One region of the Achromobacter sp. 1011811831 genome, then DNA from elsewhere that is predicted to be linked to it. Evidence: predicted binding sites of a transcription regulator. Region 1 holds the regulator's gene; each other region holds the start of a gene.
The links. Region 1 encodes NrdR, which represses ribonucleotide reductase genes. Its sites were predicted from a motif close to CACNANATNTNGTG; they were not measured.
Positions count from the first base shown of each region.

Region 2: a site for NrdR is predicted at 3,369-3,382, ahead of AC6LJ9_RS19570 (ribonucleoside triphosphate reductase). Genes of this name have one in related genera too.
Region 3: a site for NrdR is predicted at 4,977-4,990, ahead of nrdA (class 1a ribonucleoside-diphosphate reductase subunit alpha). Genes of this name have one in related genera too.

Region 1 covers NZ_JCBANG010000002.1:69,883-77,496, forward strand. The annotation lists gene tyrS (tyrosine--tRNA ligase) at 1-289, shown strand, start outside; gene AC6LJ9_RS01245 (YbhB/YbcL family Raf kinase inhibitor-like protein) at 391-1,047, shown strand; gene AC6LJ9_RS01250 (LysE family translocator) at 1,178-1,816, opposite strand; gene glyA (serine hydroxymethyltransferase) at 2,028-3,278, shown strand; gene nrdR (transcriptional regulator NrdR) at 3,478-3,957, shown strand; gene AC6LJ9_RS01265 (GlxA family transcriptional regulator) at 4,033-4,995, opposite strand; gene AC6LJ9_RS01270 (cysteine hydrolase family protein) at 5,030-5,593, opposite strand; gene ribD (bifunctional diaminohydroxyphosphoribosylaminopyrimidine deaminase/5-amino-6-(5-phosphoribosylamino)uracil reductase RibD) at 5,804-6,955, shown strand; gene AC6LJ9_RS01280 (hypothetical protein) at 7,036-7,614, opposite strand, start outside.
Region 2 covers NZ_JCBANG010000055.1:10,053-17,666, forward strand. The annotation lists gene AC6LJ9_RS19550 (PepSY-associated TM helix domain-containing protein) at 95-1,732, shown strand; gene AC6LJ9_RS19555 (DUF3325 domain-containing protein) at 1,719-2,069, shown strand; gene AC6LJ9_RS19560 (LysR family transcriptional regulator) at 2,093-2,980, opposite strand; gene AC6LJ9_RS19565 (hypothetical protein) at 3,053-3,247, shown strand; gene AC6LJ9_RS19570 (ribonucleoside triphosphate reductase) at 3,389-5,389, shown strand; gene nrdD (anaerobic ribonucleoside-triphosphate reductase) at 5,450-5,638, shown strand; gene AC6LJ9_RS19580 (anaerobic ribonucleoside-triphosphate reductase activating protein) at 5,604-6,392, shown strand; gene AC6LJ9_RS19585 (NAD(P)H-dependent flavin oxidoreductase) at 6,666-7,614, shown strand, end outside.
Region 3 covers NZ_JCBANG010000054.1:16,916-24,529, forward strand. The annotation lists gene AC6LJ9_RS19390 (ABC transporter substrate-binding protein) at 1-177, shown strand, start outside; gene AC6LJ9_RS19395 (branched-chain amino acid ABC transporter permease) at 212-1,132, shown strand; gene AC6LJ9_RS19400 (branched-chain amino acid ABC transporter permease) at 1,145-2,131, shown strand; gene AC6LJ9_RS19405 (ABC transporter ATP-binding protein) at 2,128-2,907, shown strand; gene AC6LJ9_RS19410 (ABC transporter ATP-binding protein) at 2,904-3,614, shown strand; gene AC6LJ9_RS19415 (ArsR/SmtB family transcription factor) at 3,733-4,110, shown strand; gene arsH (arsenical resistance protein ArsH) at 4,131-4,853, shown strand; gene nrdA (class 1a ribonucleoside-diphosphate reductase subunit alpha) at 5,162-7,441, shown strand; gene nrdB (class Ia ribonucleoside-diphosphate reductase subunit beta) at 7,458-7,614, shown strand, end outside.

The DNA.
Region 1 (7,614 bases):
CCGCGCGGCCGACGAGGCGCTGGCTTCCTTCGAGGCGCGTTTCCGCGACGGCGCCATTCCGGACGACATTCCCGAAGTGAATGTCGCCGGCGCGCCGGTGGGCATCCTGAAGCTGCTGCGCGAGGCCGGCCTGGTGGCGTCGGGCTCCGAGGCCCAGCGCAATGTGGAGCAGGGCGGCGTGCGGGTGGACGGCGACCGCGTCGAGGACAAATCGTTGCAATTGCCCGCCGGCACTTACGTGGTGCAGGTAGGCAAGCGCAAATTCGCCCGTGTTACCGTGAAGTCGTGATTTTGCGAAGATCGCTTGATCCGGTGGCTGCGGAGATTTGATACGCTGGGAGTCAGGGCCGAGGACCCGGGCGTCCCTTGCGGCACATTGAGGAGCACGACATGAAGCTATTGAGTTTGTCCTTTTCCGATACCGAGTCGATTCCCGAGCGCTACGCCTTCGGCAGGATCGACGCGCAATCGCACGTCGCGCTGGCCGATAACTTCAATCCGCAGTTCTCCTGGGACGACGCGCCGGCCGGCACGCAGTCCTTCGCGCTGATCTGCCACGACCCGGACGTGCCGTCAGTTCCTGACGACGTCAACCAGGAGGGCCGCGAAGTGCCCGCCAGCCTGCCGCGCGTGGATTTCTTCCACTGGGTGCTGGTGGACCTGGCGGCCGACCTGCGCGAAATCGACGAGGGCGCCTTTTCCAACGGCATCACGCCGCGCGGCAAGGGCGGCCCGCTGGCGCCGCTGGGCGCGCGCCAGGGCGTCAATTCCTACACGTCCTGGTTCGCCAGCGACCACGACATGAGCGGCGACTATTTCGGCTATGACGGCCCGTGCCCGCCCTGGAACGACGCGCTGGTCCACCGCTACGTGTTCACGCTGTATGCGCTGGACGTGGCCACGCTGGGCCTGCAAGGGCCCTTCACGGGCGAGGACGCGCTGCGCGCGATCCAGAAGCATGTGCTGGCCCAGGCTTCGCTGACCGGCACCTACACGCTCAACCCGGCACTGGCGCCCAGGCAGATCGGGGCCACCTCGGCCTCCTGACGCCCCGCGCGGGCCGATCACGCCCTGTCGTCGGATCCGTCCGGCGGCAGGGCGTTTTCAATTGGGCGCTTCATTGCGGCCGCGGTTGTCGGTCTGGTCAAGGCCTGGGCCGGCAGCCCATCCGCGCGTATCAGCCCGCCGCGCGTTTCAAGCGCAGCAACGCCACGCCGAAGCCCACGAAGATCGAGCCTACCAGCCGGTTGAGCCAGGTCACGATGCGCGGCTGGCGCAGCAGCCGCCGCGCGCGATGGGCCAGCGCGCCATAGGCCAGCAGCGAGACCAGCGACATGCCCATGAAGATGCCCGTCAGGATGAAGAACTGCGGCAGCAGCGGCTCGCTCGCGGCCAGGAATTGCGGGAACAGCGCGGTGAAGAACAGGATGGGCTTGGGGTTCATCGTCGCCACCAGCGCCGCTTCAAGGTACAGGCGGCTGGCGCGGCGCGGCGCCAGTTGCGCGGCCTGTTCGGGCGGCGGTGCGATATTCGAGCGGCCAAGCAGATGGCGCAGACCGATGTAGAGCAGATAGGCCGCGCCCGCGACTTTCACCAGCGTGAACAGCAGCGCCGACGATTGCAGCACCACGCCCAGCCCCAGCATGGCAGCGGCGGACAGCAGGAACAGGCCCGTCACGTTCCCCAGCGTCGACGGCAGCACGGCGCGCACGCCGCCCGCCGCGCCATTGCGGATGGCGAGCATGGTGGCGGGGCCGGGGCTGACCACGCTGACGGCGGCTACCAGCGAGTAGGTGAGGAGGGTGGCAGTTTGCATGAAAGTTGCTCAAGGCGGCTTGAAGCCGGTTTCAGGGGGCGGACTGGCGCGCGTGGTTTTCGCGCCCGTGCATGGCATTTTGCGCCGATTGCTGGAAGATAGGGGGCAATTCCGCGCGCCCGACGCGGTAAACTAAGCGCCATTCTCCGGGTTTACCCCGGCCAGCCTTTCCCCGGTTTTTTCTCTTCTACTGCCTCAGGAACCCTCCGTCATGTTTGACCGCAACCTCACCCTGTCCAAGGCTGACCCGGATGTCTGGGCCGCCGTCCAGAAAGAAGACGTGCGCCAGGAACAGCACATCGAGCTGATCGCGTCCGAGAACTACGCCAGCCCGGCCGTCATGGAAGCCCAGGGCACGCAGCTCACGAACAAGTACGCCGAAGGCTATCCCGGCAAGCGCTACTACGGCGGTTGCGAATACGTGGACGTGGTCGAGCAACTGGCCATCGATCGCCTGAAGCAGATCTTCGGCGCCGAAGCCGCCAACGTGCAGCCCAACTCGGGCTCGCAGGCCAACCAGGGCGTGTACATGGCCGTGCTCAAGCCGGGCGACACCGTGCTGGGCATGAGCCTGGCCGAAGGCGGCCACCTGACGCACGGCGCGTCGGTCAACGCCTCGGGCAAGCTGTACAACTTCATCTCGTACGGCCTGGACGAAAACGAAGTGCTGAACTACGACCAGGTCGAAAAGCTGGCCAAGGAACACAAGCCCAAGCTGATCGTGGCCGGCGCCTCGGCCTACGCGCTGCACATCGATTTCGAGCGCATGGGCCGCATCGCCCGTGAAAACGGCGCGCTGTTCATGGTCGACATCGCCCACTACGCGGGCCTGGTCGCCGGCGGCGCCTACCCCAACCCGGTTCCGCATGCCGACTTCGTCACCTCGACCACGCACAAGTCGCTGCGGGGTCCGCGCGGCGGCGTCATCATGATGAAGGCCGAGCACGAGAAGATCATCAACTCGGCGATCTTCCCCGGCATCCAGGGCGGCCCGCTGATGCACGTCATCGCCGGCAAGGCCGTGGCCTTCAAGGAAGCGCTGGCTCCGGAATTCAAGGACTACGCGCAGCAAGTGGTCAAGAACGCCAAGGTGCTGGCCGACACGCTGGTCAAGCGCGGCCTGCGCATCGTTTCCGGCCGCACCGAAAGCCACGTCATGCTGGTCGACCTGCGCGCCAAGGGCATCACCGGCAAGGAAGCCGAAGCCGTGCTGGGCCAGGCCCACATCACGGTCAACAAGAATGCCATCCCGAACGATCCGGAAAAGCCCTTCGTGACCAGCGGCATCCGCCTGGGCACGCCGGCCATGACGACCCGCGGCTTCACCGAAGCCGAGGCCGAACTGACCGCCAACCTGATCGCCGACGTGCTGGACAACCCGCGCGACGAGGCCAACATCGCCGCCGTGCGTGCCAAGGTCAACGCACTGACCTCGCGCCTGCCGGTCTACGGCCGCAAGTAAGCGCCTGCGCTGTCCGCCCGGGAAACCGGGCGGCGGGGCTGAAAAGGGACGGTTCCGCAAGGGCCGTCCCTTTGTTTTTGGCCGGACTTGCGGTTACTGGCAAAAATATCGGGGACGAATTCAGCCCTCTTGACGATTTCCACCGGACGGATCGTTACAATATGCTTAATTCTTGCCATCCGGCCTTCAGGGATCACACATGCGGTGTCCATTTTGCGGCAACCCCGAAACGCAGGTCGTCGACAGCCGCGTCTCGGAAGAAGGCGACGCCATCCGGCGTCGCCGCCGTTGCCTGTCCTGCGACAAGCGCTTCACCACCTATGAACGGGTGGAGCTGGCGCTGCCCTCGGTCGTCAAGCGCAATGGCAGCCGCAGCGACTACGATCCGGCCAAGCTGCGCGCCAGCCTGAGCCTGGCGCTGCGCAAGCGCCCCGTCAGCACCGGCGACGTGGACGCCGCCGTCTCCCGCATCGAAGAACAGTTGCGGGCCAGCGGCCAGCGCGAAGTGCCCACCGAGCACATCGGCGAACTGGTCATGAACGAGCTGCGCAAGCTCGACAAGGTGGCCTACGTGCGCTTCGCGTCGGTCTACAAGAGTTTCGAGGACATCGGCGAATTCGTCGAAGCCATCCGAGAGATGCAGGGGCCCCTGCTGCCCGGCAAGCTGCGCAAGGACTGACCGGATCCGCCTGTTGTCGTCACGTCGCCGCTCGGGCGCGGTGGCAAGGTCGGCGCGCGAGGTCGACGGCCGGCTTCAGGCCGCCAACTGCTGCCGCGCCATGCCGGGCGTCCGCGGCTCGAAGCGCCGCCACACGCGCCGCATGTGCTGGGCCGAGCCAAACCCTGCTTTTTCCGCCACGCGCTCCAGGTCCAGCCGGGTTTCGCGCAACAGGTCGCGCGTCAGCGCGACGCGTATCTGATAGAGATAGTCCATCGGCGTGCAGCCCGCGTGCAGGCGGAACAGCCGGGTCAGGTGGCGCGCGCTGGTATGGGCTTCCTGCGCCAGCGATTGCGCCGACCAGGGCGCCGCCGGGTTGCGTACCACCGCATCCTGCACCTTGTGGACGCCGGGGTGCAGATGGCTGCGGTGTTCCAGCCAGGGCGACAGAGCCGAATCCGTGCCGGCGCGGCGCTGGTAGACCAGCATTTCACGGGCAACCTCGCAGGCGATGCGCGGGCCGCAGTGGCGCGACACCATGTGCAGCGCGAGATCGATGCCCGCCGTGATGCCCGCGCTGCTGACCAGCGCGCCGTCCTCGACGAAGATGCGGTTGTCGAGGATCCGCGCGCTGGGATCCAGCGCCGCCAGCTGCGCCAGGCTGCCGTGGTGGGTGGTGCATTCGCGCCCGTGCGTGAGACCGGCGGCGGCGGCGAACAGCGCGCCGGCGCAGACCGTCATCAGCGTGAAGCCGTCGTTCGGTTGGCGTGCGGCCAGCCAGTCGATGATGGCGCGCGCCTGCGCATCGTCCAGCCGCGTCGGCGTGCCCACCACGCCGGAAACGATGACCAGCGCGTTGGCGGGCAATCTGGCCGGCAGCGGCTTGATGCGCGCCAGGTGCAGCCCCGCCAGGCCGCATTCCAGCTCCGCCTCGGGTCCGCAGAAATGCAGCGCGAACGTGCCGGGGCACAGCCTTTCGGCCACCCGGAACGCTTCCGCCGGACCGGCCAGGTCCAGCAGCACCAGGCCGCGCGTCAGCACGAAGTACACCGGGATCATGGCGTGCGCTCGCGCATTTCAGCGGGACGGCACGCTAAGCCGCCAGCACGTCGGCGGCACGCAGGATCCGCGCGAAGCGGCCTTGCAGCACCAGCTCGGTGCGGTCGCGGATCTCGGCGGGCGTGTATTGCCGGCCGGACGGGCTCTGCATGGCGAAGGTCAGGGTGGCGTCGGTGGGGAAGATTACCTTGAAGCCCGCGTCGCTGGCATGGCGCGAAGTGGTCTCGCAGCACTGCTCGGTGCGGATGCCGCTGACGATGATCTCGCCGATATCGTGATCCCGCAGCCAGTCATGCAGCGTCGCGCCGTCCTGGCCCTTGGCGTAGAGCGAGGAGTGCACGGTCTTGTGGAACACGGCGGTGGGGGAGATCTTCAGCTCTTTCAGCGTCTTGACGTGCCCGGACGCCAGCGAGAAGGGATTGGCCGGATCGTCCGACACGCTGGTGTGGAAAACCTGTAGCACCGGCACGCCCTGGGCCGTCGCGGCGTCGATCAGGCGCTGGATCTGCGCCACGAACGCGGGGTACTCGGTTTCGTCCCAAAACGGACGTTGCCGAAAGGAATCCTGGACATCGATGACGATCAGCGCTTGCTTCATGGTCTGGGCTCCAAAGCATGGATTTTAAAAGGACACGCAGCCATTTTCATCCTCGCCGAGCAGCCAGGCGAGCGCGCCGGCAGACCAGCATCGGCCCGAAACGGACATCATGGCGGCTGGGAAGGCGGGCGGCGCCGGATGGCGGGGGGGGCGGGTTGGAACGGGCGCGGGTCTCCCAGGGCGCGGCCGCGCGGACATACAATCCTGCGCATGACGACTGCCACCGATTACGACGATCTACACTGGATGCGGCGCGCGCTGGACCTGGCGCGGACCGTCATGTACACGACCGCGCCCAATCCCCGGGTCGGCTGCGTCATCGTGCGCGACGGACGCGTGCTGGGCGAAGGCGCGACCCAGCCGCCGGGCGGACCGCATGCCGAGGTGTGCGCCCTGCGCGACGCCCTGGCCCGTGGCGAGACGGTGGCGGGCGCCACGCTCTACGTCACGCTTGAGCCTTGCAGCCATCATGGCCGCACCCCGCCCTGCGTGGACGCCGTGCTGGCCGCCGCGCCGGCGCGCGTGGTGGTGGCGATCGGCGACCCCAATCCCCTGGTCAACGGCCAGGGCCTGGCGCGGCTGCGCGCCGCCGGCATCGCCGTCACCACCGGCGTTTGCCGGGAGGAAGCGCTGGCGCTGAACGCGGGTTTTATCTCCCGCATGAGCCGCGGGCTGCCCTGGGTCTGGATGAAGATGGCGGCTTCGCTGGATGGCCGCAGCGCGTTGCATAACGGCATGTCGCAATGGATCACCGGCCCGCAGGCGCGCGAGGACGGCCATCGCTGGCGCGCGCGCAGCTGCGTCGTGCTGACGGGCATGGGCACGGTGTTGAAGGACGATCCTCAGCTCAACGTCCGGGGCGTCGACACGCCGCGCCAGCCGCGCAAGGCGGTGGTCGATGGCGGATTCGCCATTCCCGAAACGGCGCGGCTGTTCGATGGCGCGGAAGTCATCGTCTTCACCGCCCGCGAGGATGCGGCCAAGGCGCGGCGCCTGGAACAGCGCAACGCACGCGTCGTCTGCCTGCCGGGCGAGATGCCTGGCAAGGTGGACCTGCCCGCCATGATGCGCCGGCTGGCCCAGGAACAATTCAATGAAGTCCACGTCGAGGCCGGCGCGGGCCTGAGCGGCGCGCTGGTATCGGCGGGCTGCGTGGACGAGCTGCTGCTGTACCTGGCGCCGGTGCTGCTGGGCGACGCGGCCGGCATGGTGCGCCTGCCGCTGCTGGAACACCTGGACGCCGCCCGGCGCTACGCCTTCATCGATACGGCGGCGATCGGCCCCGACCTGCGCTTGCGCGCGCGGGTCGAGGCCAACTGGCAGCAACTGTTGCAGCGGGTGGCCTTGCCCGATCTGAGCTGAGCGCATAGGGCAAGGCCGGCCCCGAAGGACGACCCGGACAAGGATGTTGCGGCCGGCCCGGAGCCGACCGCCAGCGCGGATCAGCCCTGCGAGCGCGCGCCGCGACGCGAACGCCAGACCCACAGCGCAACACCTGCGGCGGCCGCCGCCAGCGCCAGCAGGCCGGCGGCCAGCAGGCGGCCCGGATGGTCCTGGCGCAGCCGCTCCCAGGCCTTCCAGGCCTGGACGTAGTGGAACCGGGCCGCGCCCTTGAAGTCGGGTTCCGCGCATTCCTGGCCGAAGCTGCCGCTGAACGGCACGACGGCGCCGGTTTCCACATAGCGCCGGTACATTTTCGCCGCGACGTCCGGCGAGTCGTTGATGACGAAGCGCGTGCCCTGGCACAGCACGGCAGCGTAAGCCTGCGAGCGGGCCGGCAGTTCGTCGGCCGCCTTCATCATGTGGCTGGCGGCGATCTGCCGGTAGTGGAAGCGGGCATAGGGCCGCGCCTCGCTGGCGGCGTAGCGTTCGCGCTCCTGCTGCGTGACGTAGGGGCCGGGCAGGGCGGCTTCGGCGCGCTCCGCGGGCGTGGCGGGAATGGCATCGCCATGCTTTTGCGTCCACAGGAAGTGGTTGCGGCCCGCGCCGTAGGTATAGCTGCCGTCATAGATCGTGTAGTC
Region 2 (7,614 bases), on a different contig from region 1:
CGAACAAGCAGCCGGAACCCGGCGCCCGGCGCAGGCTCGCGGCCGCGTCCACAACAACAAGAGGTCCCCCCTGAAATCCGGTTTCCGCCTTTCGATGGCCTGGCTGCACACCTGGGCCGGCCTGTGGTTTTCCTGGCTGCTGTACGCCGTGTTCCTGACCGGCACGCTGGCCGTGTTCTCCGAAGCCATCTCGCACTGGATGAACCCGGAACACGCCATCGAGGAAGCGCGGACCGCGCAGCGCGAAGCGCCCACGGTCGATCGAAGCCGCCGGCTCGACGTGGCCGTGCAGTACATGAGCCGCAACCATGCCGGCGCGAACATGTGGGAAATCTGGCCGGTCAACCGCCACCACGACAACGGACTGGTGGCCTACTGGTTCGACCAGAATCACGAGTACGCCGACGCCGAACTGGATCCCGACACCGGCGAGCCGCTGCCCGAGGAACACCACGGCGAGGGACGGCAGACGGCCGGCGGCGCGCACTTCGTCAACTTCCACTACACCCTGCACAGCCCCGGCATCGGGCTGTGGATCGTGGCCCTGGCCGGCATGGCCATGCTGGTGGCGCTGGTGTCGGGCATCATCACCCACAAGCGCATCTTCAAGGACTTTTTCACCTTCCGTTCCGGCAAGGGGCAGCGTTCCTGGCTGGACGCGCACAACGCGGCCGCGGTGCTGACGCTGCCCTTCCAGTTCATGATCGCCTACACGGGCATCGTCATCTCCAGCCTCACGCTGATGCCGGCCCCCATCGCGGGGGTCTACGGCACGGGGCCGGACGCCCAGCGCCAGTACCTGGCCGAATACACCGGCGATACGCCGCCGGCGCGCACCGGCCAGACCCTGGCCGTGCCGGCGCTGGAGCCCATCGTGGCGCGGGCCGAGAAGCTGATCGGCCAGGAAGCGCGCGCCATCGTCATCACCCATCCGGAAGACGGCGCCATGCGCATCGGCGTGTACGGCTGGAACGAAGACGCCGAAACGCGTTCGCGCATCAGCAGCACCACCGGCATGGCCGAGTATTCCGGCGCCACCGGCGAGCTGCTGCGCTCGCGCCCGGCCGGCGGCGTGGCGGGCGGCGCGCCATCGCTGCTGCAGCAGGCCATGAGCGACCTGCACATGGTGAAGTTCGGCGGGCTGGCGATGAAGTGGCTGTACTTCGTCTGCGGCCTGGCGGGCGCGGCCATGATGGGCACCGGCGCGGTGCTGTTCATGGTCAAGCGTCGCACCAGGATGGGCGACGAGTTCGGCGCCGCCACCGCGCGCATGTACCGACTGATCGAAGGCCTGAACGTGGCCGCGCTGGCGGGCCTGGGCATCGCCTGCATCGCCTATTTCTGGGCCAACCGCCTGCTGCCGGTGACGCTGGAACAGCGCGCCGCCTGGGAGATCCGCGCCTTCTTCGGCGCCTGGGCGCTGGCGCTGCTGCATGCCTGGCTGTGCAGCCCGCGCCGCGCCTGGCTCATCCAGCTCTCGCTGCTGGCCGCGCTGTGCCTGCTGCTGCCGGCGCTGTCGCCGCTGGCGGTGGGCGACCACCTGGCGGCGCAGATCGCGCGCGACGATTGGGAAAGCGCCGGCGTCGAGCTGGCCACGCTGGCCTTCGGCATGCTGGCGGCCTGGGGCGCATGGCGCGTCGCCCGGCGCAAGCCCGCCGCCGCCCGTCCGGCGCGCGGCGCAACGCCCGCCGCGCCCGCCTCCATCCAGGAGGTCTCCCATGAGCATGCATGACGCCCTGGGCATCCTGCTCGCGCTGCTGACGTCCTACGCCGGCATGGCCTGCCTGAGCCTGGCGATGCCGCGCCATTTCGATCAGGTATGGCATCGCGATCCCTCGGCCAGCCATGCGCGCGCGCTGCGCGCCGCCGGCGTGCTGCTGCTGGCCCTGGCGCTGCTGCCCTGCGTGGCGCTGTGGGGCAACACCGTCGGCGTGGTCGCCTGGCTGGGCTGGCTGTCGGCCGGCGCCCTGCTGTGGGTCGGCATGCTGTCCTGGGCGCCACGCCCGGCCGCCGGCACCGCCGCGCTGGCCGTGGCGATCTCGCTTGCGGGCGTGGGCATCGGTTTCTAGCGAAACCTGCCCGCGCGCGGGCATCAGGACGCCGCGAATCCGGCCAGCACCTCCAGCACGGCGGCCGCCGCCGCGCCCGGCTCGGGCGCGCCGCGATAGGCCAGCGCCATCGGCCGCCTGAGCGGCGGCGACAGCGCGCGCCATCGCACGTCCGTGTTTCGCGTGTCCTCCACCTCGGCCAACGGCAGGATGGCCGCGCTCTGGCTGGCCGCCGCCAGGCCCTTCAACGCGCCCGGATAGCTCAGGGCCAGGAACGGCCTCGGATTGAAGCCCGCCTGGCCGAACCAGGACGCGATCAGGCCGTGCATCTGCGTGCCCGGCGCGAAGCAGGCCCAGCGCCGCGTCGACAGCCATTCGGGCGTGACAGCCTCGGGCGCTTCCCATGACGCGGGCAACAGCGCGACCATCTCGTCGTCGCGCCAGGGCACGACGGCCACCTGGGCCGTGGCGGGCTGCGGACTGGCGACGATGGCCACGTCCAGCGTGCCGCCCTGCAACCGCAACATCGCCTCGGCCGAACCCACCGCTTCCAGCTTCACGTCCACGCCGGGCGCGCGCCGGCCCAAGGCCTCCAGCACGAGCGGCAGCAGGCGGATGCCGACGCCGGCCGACACGCCCACCTTCACCACTCCCACGCTGCCGGCGGCGCGGCGGCGCACGATGTCCACGAGATCATCGCTGGCGGCCAGCAGCTTGCGTCCTTCCTCGACCAGCGCCTGGCCCGCCGCCGTCAGTCCCGCCTGGCGCCGGCCGCGCAGCACCAGCGGAACCTGCATGCGCGCCTCCAGTTCCTTGATGTGCAGGCTGATCGTGGGCGGCGCCAGATGCAGCGCCTGCGACGCCGCCGCGAAGGTGCCCAGGTCGGCGATCGCGATCAGGGTCTGGATCTGATCCAGGTTCAGGTTACGCATCAGTTTTCCTGACGATTGAGGTCAGTTCATTCAACTTTACGGATGGCAGTGTATCTCCGAGCATGCTGCTCCATGAATCACGACACATCCACACCGCACTCCCACGCCGCCACCGCCCACCCCGCCATCGAACCGCCGTCGGACGCAACCCGGCCGCGCCCCGCCATGCCCTGGCTCCACCGCCTGGGCGCGGCCTTGATGCGCCGGCTGCGACGCGCTGAAAAACGCATCACCGACAACTTCAGGGTGCCGCCGAACGGCGCTTGAGGGGACGCATTGCGTCTTTTCCCGCCCGGCCGGTGGGGTTTGCGCGCGATCAAGCGCCGGCCAAATCCGGCGCGGCTGCGCCGCGATCAACACCATATGTGGTGATAGAGTTTCCGCACTCCACTACATATGGTGCCACCCATGCAGATTGAACACATCCTCAAGCGTGACGGCCGCGTCGTCGGATTCGACGCCGGCAAGATCGCCCAGGCCATCGCGGCGGCGGGCCGGAGCACCGGAGAGCTGGATCCGCAAGCCGCCCAGGCGCTGGCCGCCACGGTGGCCGGGGCCCTGACGCGCGACGGCAATGTCTGCCCCGGCGTGGAGACCATCCAGAACCATGTCGAGGAAGCGCTGGTGCGCGCCGGCCACTGGCGCACGGCGCGCGCCTACATCGTGCACCGCGAGCAGCACGCGCGGCTGCGCTCGCTGCGCCACACGCTGGTGGACGTGGAAAGCGCGATGGAGGAATACCTGGAGCAGCGCGACTGGCGCGTCAACGCCAACGCCAACCAGGGCTACAGCCTGGGCGGCCTGATCCTGAACGTGGCCGGCAAGGTCACGGCCAACTACTGGCTGTCCAACGTCTTCACCCCCGAGGCGGGCCAGGCCCACCGCGACGGCGACATCCACATCCACGACCTGGACATGCTCAGCGGCTATTGCGCCGGCTGGTCGCTGCGCCAGCTGCTGACCGAAGGCTTCAACGGCATCCCCGGCAAGGTCGAGGCCACGCCGCCGCGCCACATGTCGGCCGCCATCGGCCAGATCGTCAACTTCCTTGGCACGCTGCAGAACGAATGGGCTGGCGCGCAGGCCTTCAGCTCCTTCGACACCTACATGGCGCCCTTCATCCGCCGCGACGCGATGACCTACGCCGACGTCAAGCAATCGATGCAGGAGCTGATCTACAACCTGAACGTGCCCAGCCGCTGGGGCACGCAGACGCCCTTCACCAACCTGACCTTCGACTGGACCTGCCCTGCCGACCTGCGCGAGCAGATCCCCTACATCGGCGGCGAGGAAATGCCCTTCGCCTATGGCGACCTGCAGGCCGAGATGGACATGATCAACCGCGCCTACATCGAGGTGATGATGGCCGGCGACGCCAAGGGACGCGCCTTCACCTTCCCCATCCCGACCTACAACATCACGCCCGACTTCGACTGGGACCATCCCAACACCACGCGCCTGTTCGAGATGACGGCGCGCTACGGCCTGCCCTATTTCCAGAATTTCCTGAATTCGGACCTGGAGCCGCACATGGTGCGCTCCATGTGCTGCCGCCTGCAGCTGGACCTGCGCGAGCTGCTCAAGCGCGGCAACGGCCTGTTCGGCTCGGCCGAGCAGACCGGCTCGGTCGGCGTCGTGACGGTGAACTGCGCGCGCCTGGGCCACCTGCACCGGGGCGACGAGGCCGGCCTGATGGCGCGGCTGGACCGCCTGCTGGAACTGGGCCGCGACGTGCTGGAGACCAAGCGCAAGGTGGTGCAGCGCTACATCGACCAGGGCCTGTATCCGTATACCCGGCGCTACCTGGGCACGCTGCGCAACCACTTCAGCACGCTGGGCGTGAACGGCATCAACGAGATGGTCCGCAACTTCAGCGGCGACGCCGACGACCTGACCACGCCCGCCGGCCACGCGCTGGCGCTGCGCCTGCTGGACCGGGTGCGCGCGCGCATGACCGAGTTCCAGGAGCAGACCGGCCACCTCTACAACCTGGAGGCCACGCCGGCCGAGGGCACCACCTACCGCTTCGCCCGCGAGGACCGCAAGCGCTATCCCGATATCTTGCAGGCCGGCACCGAGGCCCAGCCCTACTACACCAACTCCAGCCAGCTGCCGGTGGGCTACACCGACGATCCGTTCCAGGCGCTGGCGCAGCAGGAGGCGCTGCAGGGCAAGTACACCGGCGGCACCGTGCTGCACCTGTACATGAACGAGGCCGTGTCCTCGGCCGACGCCTGCAAGGCGCTGGTGCGGCGCGCGCTGGCGAATTTCCGGCTGCCCTACATTACGGTCACGCCGACCTTCTCGATCTGCCCCACGCACGGCTACCTGGCCGGGCACCACGAGTTCTGCCCCAAGTGCGACGCCGAACTGCTGGCCAGGCAATCGGCCTGCCACGCCCCGGCCTAGCGTGCCATCCCCCCGCGCCGGACAGACCGCCCGGCGCCGTACCCAGAAGGAAGCCCCACCATGCAAACCCTGATGACCGCGCCATCCTCGCCCCAGGCCGCCGCCGCGCCGGTCCTGGACGACAGCCAGCGCGTGCGCTGCGAAGTCTGGACCCGCGTCATGGGCTATCACCGGCCCGTCTCTTCGTTCAACACCGGCAAGCAAGGCGAGTTCAATGAGCGCCGCTTCTTCGTCGAACCCCGCGCCTGAGGCGGCGGCCGGCCCCCGGGCCGGTTCGCGCCTGCACACCGCCCGCGCCCACGCCACGCCGCCGCTGCCCGCCGCGCAGCCGCTGCCGCGCCATTCGCCCGCCGTCGGCGGGCTGACCCCTTTCTCCACCGTGGACTGGCCCGGCACGCTGGCCGCCGTGGTCTTCATCGCCGGCTGCCCCTGGCGCTGCCACTACTGCCACAACCCGGAACTGCAGACCCGCGCCGCGCGCTACGACTGGCGCGAGGTGCGCGCCTTCCTGGCCACCCGCCAGGGCCTCCTGGACGCGGTGGTGTTCTCCGGCGGCGAACCGCTGAGCGAGCCCCGCCTGCCGGCCATGATCCGCGATGCGCGGCGCATGGGCTACCGCATCGGCCTGCACACGGCGGGCATCTATCCGCTGCGGCTGGCCGATGCGCTGCGCCACCTGGACTGGGTCGGCCTGGACATCAAGGCCGACGCCCAGGGCTATGACGACATCACCGGCCGGCGCGAATCGCAACGGCCGGCGCAGGCCTGCCTGACGCTGCTGCTGGCGTCCAGCGTGGAATTCGAATGCCGCATCACCTGGCATCCCGACTGGCTGGACGAGGCCCGGTTGCTGGCGCTGGCGCGCGAACTGGCGCGGCGCGGCGTGCGGCGCTTCGCGGTGCAGAACGCGCGCAGCAGCCCGACGTCGGCGGCGGCCTCGCGCCTGAGCCCAGGCGCGCAGGAAACGCTGCGCGGCTGGTTTGACGAGTTCGCGTGCCGTTAATGTGCTGTCCCGCAGATACGCCCGCACGAAATCCACCCCTAGCCGCCATGGCGTCGTTGCAAATCCTCGTGATACCTACGGGTATCACTGCGGTTTGCGCCTAGCCCTGACGCCTATGGATGAATTTCGTCATGCGGACGTACCTACGGGACAGCACACTAGCGGCGCTTAACGCCTGAAGCGGCTTCATGCGCGGATTTGATTTCGCGCAACACGCCCGCGATCGCGATCGCCTAGCCTCCAAACACTGTTCCAATGAAAGGCTCTCTCAACATGACGTGGTTCAAATCCCTCTCCCTAGCCGGCCGCGAGCTGCTGCCCATCGTCCAGGGAGGCATGGGCGTCGGCGTGTCCGCGCACCGGCTCGCCGGCGCGGTCGCCAGCCAGAACGCGGTGGGCACCATCGCCAGCGTCGATTTGCGCCACCACCATCCCGACCTGGTCGAGAAGACCGAGCATTGCCGCGACCGCGAGCTGATCACCCAGGCCAACCTGGAGGCGCTGGACCGCGAAGTGCGCGCCGCGCTGGACCTGTCGCAGGGCCGCGGCCTGGTCGCGGTCAACGTGATGAAGGCCGTGCGCGACCATCCCGCGCTGGTGCGCCAGGCCTGCGAAAGCGGCGCGCACGCCATCGTCATGGGCGCCGGCCTGCCGATGGACCTGCCCGAGATGACGGCGGACCACCCCAAGGTCTCGCTCATCCCCATCCTGTCCGAGGCGCGCGGCGTGGCCGTGGTGCTGAAGAAATGGCTGAAGAAAGGCCGCATGGCCGACGCCGTGGTGATCGAGCATCCCGGCCATGCCGGCGGCCACCTGGGCGCGGCCAAGCTGGAGGACGTTCACGACGAGCGCTTCGACTTCAAGCGCGTGCTGGCCGAATGCCACAAGCTGTTCCAGGAGTTGCAACTGGGCCGCGACGCGCCACGCCTGATCGTGGCCGGCGGCGTGGGCAGCCATGAGCAGGTACGCCACTGGCTCAACAACGGCGCCGACGCGGTGCAGGTCGGCACCGCCTTCGCCGTCACGCAGGAAGGCGACGCGCACGAGAACTTCAAGCGCGTGCTGATCGGGGCCGACCCGGACAAGCTGGCCGAGTTCACCAGCGTGGCCGGCCTGCCGGCGCGCGCCGTCGCCACGCCCTGGCTGACGCGCTACCTGAAGCAGGAAAAGACGCTGCAGGCCAACGCCCGCTGCGACGAGCGGCGCTGCAGCCAGCGCATGG
Region 3 (7,614 bases), on a different contig from region 1:
GCCTCGGTGCGCGGCGAATTCCGCTACCAGCCCAATCACTTCCCGGCGGCCGGCTTCTTCCGCGCCGACGTGGCGGCGGGCGCGGACGGCAAGATCGGCTTCGTCAACAAGGGGCCAATCTTCGCCGACCTGTCCAAGGTCTCCGACCAGTACGCCGCGCAATGCGCGATGAAGTGACGCCGCCCCACAGGCAAGAACGAGGTAAGGCGCCATGTCCGCGACGCTGCTGCTGGTGCAGGCCCTGAACGGCCTGCAGCTGGGTATCCTGCTTTTCCTGCTGGCCGCCGGCCTGACGCTGGTGTTCGGCATCATGAACTTCATCAACCTGGCGCACGGCTCGCTGTACATGATGGGCGCCTTCATCGCGGCCACCGTGTTCCGCCACAGCGGCTCCTTCCTGCTGGCCGCCGCCGCGGTGGTGGCCGGCATGGCGCTGCTGGGTCTCGTGCTGGACCGCGTCGCGCTGGCGCGGCTCTATCCGCGCGAGCACCTGGACCAGGTGCTGGCCACCTTCGGCTTCATCCTGTTCTTCAACGAGCTGACGCGCATCATCTGGGGCCCGGCGCCCATCAGCATGGGGCTGCCGTCCTGGCTGTCCGGCACCATCGACCTGCTTGGCGTGACCTATCCGCTGTACCGCTTCCTCATCATCGTGGCGGGGCTGGCGGTGGCGGCCGGCTGCTACGCGCTGATCCACCGCACGCGGCTCGGCATGCTGATCCGCGCCGGCTCCACCGACCGCATGATGGTGGGCGCGCTGGGCGTGAACATCGCGCGGCTGAACACGCTGCTGTTCGTGCTGGGCGCGGTGCTGGCCGGCCTGGCGGGGCTGATGGCGGGCCCGATCCTGTCGGCGCAGACCGGCATGGGCGAGCCCATCCTGATCCTGACGCTGGTGGTGATCGTCATCGGCGGCATCGGCTCGGTGCGCGGCGCCTTCCTGGCGGCGCTGATGGTGGGCCTGGTCGACACGCTGGGCCGCGCGCTGCTGCCGGCCCTGCTGCGCGCGGCGCTGCCGCCGGCGGCGGCCAACGCGGCGGGCCCTGCGATCGCCTCGATGCTGATCTACGTCGTCATGGCGCTGGTGCTGGCCCTGCGGCCGCAGGGCCTGTTCCCGGTGCGGCACGGATAAGGAGACCCCGGCATGCTTCGATTCTCTCCCCGCGCGCTGGCCGCCGGCTCGCTGCTGCTGTTGCTGGCGCTGGTGCCGCTGTACGCGCAGTGGCAGGGCGAACCCTTCCTGCTGGCGCTGTTCGGCCGGGTGCTGGTGTACGGCATCGCCGCGCTGGCCTTGAACCTGCTGCTCGGCTACGGCGGCATGGTCAGCTTCGGCCACGCGCTGTACCTGGGCCTGGGCGCCTACGCCGTGGGCGTGCTGAGCCACCATGGCATCGAGAACGGCTGGGCGCACCTGGCGGCCGCGCTCGGCGCCTGCGCCCTGGTCGGCCTGGTCAGCGGCTACGTGGCGCTGCGCACCTCCGGCATCGCCTTCATCATGATCACGCTGGCCTTCGCGCAGATGTTCTATTTCCTGGCCACCGGGCTGGAAGGCTACGGCGGCGACGACGGCATGTCGCTGTTCGCCGGCAGCGACTTCGGCCTGTTCCGGCTCGACACGCCTTTGGCGCTGTACGGCGCGGCGTTCGGCGTGCTGCTGCTGGCGCTGGCCGCGCTGCATCGGCTGGTCCACGCCCCCTTCGGCATGGCCCTGCGCGGCTGCCAGGCCAACGAGCGGCGCATGCGCGCGCTGGGCTACGCCACGCTGCGCTACCGGCTGGCGGCCTATGTGCTGTCGGCGATGCTGTGCGGCGTGGCGGGCGTGCTGCTGGCCAACCTGACGCTGTATGTCTCGCCCTCGTACCTGGCCTGGACCACCTCCGGCGAGCTGATCGTGATGGTGGCGCTGGGCGGCATGGGCACGCTGTTCGGCCCGGTCGCCGGCGCCCTGGCCTTCCTGCTGCTGGAGGAAGGGCTCAAGCTGCTGACCGACCACTGGATGCTGGCGATGGGCCTGCTGATCGTGGGCGTGGTGCTGCTGTCGCGGCGCGGCCTGTACGGCGCGCTGCCGGAAACGCCCTGGCGTCCGGCCGCCGCGCGCGCCCTGCCCTGCCCCACCGGAGAACCGCGATGAGCGCGCTGCGCGTCGAACACCTGCTCAAGCGCTATGGCGGCCTGACCGTCACCGACGACCTGTCGCTGGAGGTGCGCCCTGGCGAGCTGCACGCCGTGATCGGCCCCAACGGCGCGGGCAAGACCACGCTGATCGGCCAGCTCAGCGGCGAGCTGCGGCCGGACGGCGGCCGGGTGCTGCTGGACGGCGTGGACGTGACCCGCATGCCCATCGAACGGCGCGTGCGGCGCGGGCTGGCGCGCTCGTACCAGATCACCTCGGTGTTCAAGCCCTTCACCGCGCTGGAGAACGTGGCCATGGCGGTGCAGGCGCGGCGCGGCCACAGCTTCCGCTTCTGGCGGCCGGCGCGCTCGACGCCGGCGCTGCGGGAGCCTGCCCGCGCCGCGCTGGAACTGGCCGGCCTGGGCCGCCGCGCCGATGTGCCGGCCGGCGCGCTGGCGCATGGCGAACTGCGCCAGCTGGAGCTGGCCATGGTGCTGGCCTGCCGCCCGACCCTGCTGCTGCTGGATGAACCCATGGCGGGCATGAGCCAGCACGAATCCGAGGCCATGACCGCGCTGCTGCAAGGGCTGCGCCGGCAATACAGCATCCTGCTGGTGGAGCACGACATGCAGGCGGTGTTCGCCCTGTCCGACCGCGTCACCGTGCTGGTGTACGGCCGCGTACTGGCCTGCGGCAGCGCGGACGAGATCCGCAACGATCCCCAGGTGCGCGAATGCTATCTGGGCAGCGAACGCCGGCGCGCGGACCGCCGCCCGCAGGGAGTCGCGGCATGAGCGCGCTGTTGTCGCTGCGCGGCGTCACCGCGCACTATGGCGCCAGCCAGGCGCTGTTCGGGATCGACCTGGAGATCGGGGCCGGCGAATTCGTCTCGCTGCTGGGCCGCAACGGCATGGGCAAGTCCACCACGGTCAAGGCCATCATGGGCCTGAACCGCGCCAGCCGTGGCGAGATCCGTTTCGACGGGCGCGACATCGGCGCGCTGCCGGCTTACCAGGTGGCGCAGTGCGGCATCGGCCTGGTGCCCGAGGGCCGGCATGTTTTCCCCAATCTGTCGGTGCGCGAGAACCTGGTCGCCACCGCGCACAACCGCCAGCGGCTGGCGCAGCCCTGGACGCTGGAACGCGTCTACGCGCTGTTTCCCCGGCTGGCCGAGCGCGCCCGCCACCTGGGCAGCCACCTGTCCGGCGGTGAGCAGCAGATGCTGGCCATCGGCCGCGCGCTGCTGACCAATCCGCGCCTGCTGATCCTGGACGAGGCCACCGAGGGCCTGGCGCCGGTGGTGCGCGAGGAAATCTGGCGGGCGCTGGACGGCCTGAAGCGCACGGGTCTGGCGGTGCTGTGCATCGACAAGAACCTCGAACCGCTGCTGGCGGCGGCCGACCGCCACGCCATCATCGAGACGGGCCGGGTGGCCTGGAGCGGAGATTCCCAGGCCTTCATCGACGACGAGGCGCGCCTGTTGCGGTATCTGTCGGTGTAGGGGCACGGCCGCGCGAGTTATTGACTCTCAGGCACGCCGCCGGGCAGGCCGGGATGGCCCGCGCGCCATCGAGCTCCGACCGGGCCATATAATTCAACAATCGTTGTATGATTGAATAATGAACGAAGACCAGGCCGTCGCCGCCCTCGGCGCCCTCGCCCATTCCCAACGCCTGCGCGTGTTCCGCGCCCTGGTGGTCGCCGGCCCGGGCGGCCTCACGCCCAGCGTCATGGCCGGGCAACTCGACGTCGCCCGCAATGCGCTGTCCTTCCACCTGAAGGAACTGTCGCACGCCGGACTGGTCAGCGTCGAACAGCAGGGCCGCAACCTGATCTACCGCGCCGACTTCGCGCGCATGAACGGCCTGCTGGGCTATCTGACCGAGCACTGCTGCCAGGGCGCGGCCTGCGAGGTCGCCAGCGCCCCGCCGCCCGGCCCCGCCAAAACGGCGAAACGTTCGCCATCGACGGCGCGCAAGCCGCAAGCAAGAAATTGAGCAATAAGTGAGCAATAAGCATGTCTGAGATCCCCGCCGATCTGCCCAACCTCGATCCCGCGCTGTTCCAGCGTCCGGATCCGGCCGCGCTGTTCGCCCCCGCGCGGGCCACGCATCCGCCGCGCTTCCTGCTGCTGTACGGCTCCCTGCGCGAGCGCTCGTACAGCCGCCTGGCCGCCGAGGAGGCCGCGCGCCTGATCCAGGCGCTGGGCGGCGAAACCCGCCTGTACAATCCGTCCGGCCTGCCGCTGGTCGATGACGCTGGCGAGGACCACCCCAAGGTGCGCGAGCTGCAGGCGCTGGTGCAATGGGCGGAAGGCATGGTCTGGAGCTCGCCGGAACGCCATGGCGCGATGACCGGCCTGATGAAGACGCAGATCGACTGGATTCCACTCTCGGTGGGCGCCGTGCGCCCGACGCAAGGCAAGACGCTGGCCGTCATGCAGGTGTCGGGAGGCTCGCAGTCCTTCAACGCCGTCAACCAGATGCGGGTGCTGGGGCGCTGGATGCGCATGCTCACGATTCCCAACCAGTCCTCGGTGGCCAAGGCTTACCAGGAATTCGACGAGGCCGGCCGCATGAAGGCCTCGCCGTACTACGACCGGATCGTCGACGTGGTCGAGGAACTGGTCAAGTTCACCCTGCTCACGCGCGACGCGGCCCCCTATCTGGTGGACCGCTACAGCGAGCGCAAGGAAACCGCCGCCGCCCTGTCGCGGCGGATGCGGCAGGCGGCCCTCTGAATCGCCCGGAACCCCTGCCGGGCGGCCGGAGGGTACGCGTTTCCGGCCCGATCCACCCGTATATCCCTACAAATGCGCGGGTCTTGATAAAGCACAAGATCTAGTCAGACCAAACCAGTGATACACTACCTATAGTGTTGTCACTCCAGCCGCCTCGATAGCCCCGCCGCCGTCCGGCACGGGCTTCCGAGCGACGGCACGTGCCCCGCCAGCCCTGGCGGTCGGCCCCAATCTCGAACCCGAACATTCTGAACACTCGGAAGGACGTCGCTCGTCCTTTCCCAGCCGCAGGAGCTATGCAGTCCGCCATGGAAAAACAAGCAGCAATGATGGTCACCAAGCGTGATGGGCGTATGGAGCCCATCGATCTGGACAAGATCCACCGCGTCATCGACTGGGCCGCCAACGGCCTGGAGAACGTCTCGGTGTCGCAAGTGGAAATGCGTTCGCATATCCAGTTCTACGACGGCATCCGCACCGACGCCATCCACGAGACCATCATCAAGTCCGCCGCGGACCTGATCTCCGAGGAAACGCCCAACTACCAGTACCTGGCCGCGCGCCTGGCGATCTTCCACCTGCGCAAGATCGCCTACGGCCAGTTCGAGCCCCCGCACCTGTACGACCACGTGCGCAACCTGACCGAACAGGGCAAGTACGACGCGCACCTGCTGGCCGACTACAGCCGCGAGGAATTCGACGAGCTGAACGGCTACATCAACCACTGGCGCGATATGAACTTCGCCTACGCCGCGGTCAAGCAGATGGAGGGCAAGTACCTGATCCAGAACCGCGTCACCAAGCGCATCTACGAAAGCCCGCAGTTCCTGTACCTGCTGGTGGCGATGTGCCTGTTCGCGAAGTACCCGGCGCAGACGCGCCTGGGCTACGTCAAGCGCTTCTACGACGCGGTGTCGCGCTTCAAGATCTCGCTGCCCACGCCCATCATGGCGGGCGTGCGCACGCCGATGCGCCAGTTCAGCTCCTGCGTGCTGATCGAATGCGACGACGATCTGGACAGCGTCAACGCCACCACCAGCGCCATCGTCAAGTACGTGTCGCAACGCGCCGGCATCGGCATCAACGGTGGCCGCATCCGCGCCCTGGGCAGCGAGATCCGCGGCGGCGAAGCCCTGCACACCGGCTGCCTGCCCTTCTTCAAGATGTTCCAGGCAGCGGTCAAGTCGTGCTCGCAAGGCGGCGTGCGCGGCGGCGCGGCCACCCTGTTCTACCCGCTGTGGCACCTGGAAGTCGAATCGCTGCTGGTGCTCAAGAACAACCGCGGCGTCGAGGAAAACCGCATCCGTCACCTGGACTACGGCGTGCAGGTCAACCGCCTGCTGTACCAGCGCCTGATCAAGTCGCAGGACATCACGCTGTTCTCGCCGCACGACACCCCGGGCCTGTACGAAGCCTTCTTCGCCGACCAGGACGAGTTCGAGCGCCTGTACCTGCAATACGAGCAGGATCCCGCCATCCGCAAGCGCAGCCTGCCGGCCGTGGAACTGTTCTCGCTGATGATGCAGGAGCGCGCCAGCACCGGCCGCATCTACATCCAGAACGTCGACCACTGCAACACGCACAGCCCGTTCGATCCCCAGGTCGCGCCGGTGCGCCAGTCGAACCTGTGCATGGAAATCGCGCTGCCGACCAAGGCGCTGAGCGATGTCAACGGCCCGGACGGCGAAATCGCGCTGTGCACGCTGTCGGCCTTCAACCTGGGCGCGCTGGAAACGCTGGACGAACTGGAAGGCCTGGCCGACCTGGCCGTGCGCGCGCTCGACGCACTGCTCGACTACCAGGGCTACCCGATCCCGGCGGCGCGCGCCGCCACCATGAAGCGCCGCCCGCTGGGCGTGGGCGTGATCAACTACGCCTACTACCTGGCCAAGCACGGCACGCGTTATTCCGAACCGGCAGCGCTGGGCCTGACGCACCGCACCTTCGAAGCCATCCAGTACTACCTGCTGAAGGCCTCGTCGCAGCTGGCGCGCGAGTTCGGCCCCTGCTCGGGTTTCAACGAAACCACGTACAGCGCCGGCGTGCTGCCGATCGACAGCTACAAGAAGGACGTGGACGGCATCTGCGCCGAGCCGCTGCGCCTGGACTGGGAAGCGCTGCGCGCCGACATCCGCGAGCACGGCCTGCGCAACTCCACGCTGACGGCGCTGATGCCCTCGGAAACGTCCAGCCAGATCGCCAACGCCACCAACGGCATCGAGCCGCCGCGCGGCCTGGTGTCGGTCAAGCAGTCCAAGGACGGCATCCTGCGCCAGGTGGTGCCGGAATTCGAGCGCCTGAAGGACAAGTACGAACTGCTGTGGCAGATGTCCGGCAATGAGTCCTACCTGAAGCTGGTCGGCATCATGCAGAAGTTCGTTGACCAGTCGATCTCGGCCAACACCAACTACGACCCGCAGCGCTACGAAGGCGGCCGCGTGCCGATGAAGCAGCTGCTCAAGGATCTGCTGCTGGCCTACAAGTACGGCCTGAAGACCCTGTACTACCACAACACCCGCGACGGCGCCGACGATGCGCACGGCGAAGTGCAGGACGACGGCTGCGCCGGCGGCGCCTGCAAGATCTGACGACAACACCCGCATCATGGCTTACAGCATTTTTTCCCAGACCAGCAACAACCCGTTGACCGAGCCGATGTTCTTCGGCCAGCCGGTCAACGTCGCGCGCTACGACCAGCAGAAATACGCGATCTTCGAGAAGCTGATCGAGAAGCAGCTGTCGTTCTTCTGGCGGCCCGAAG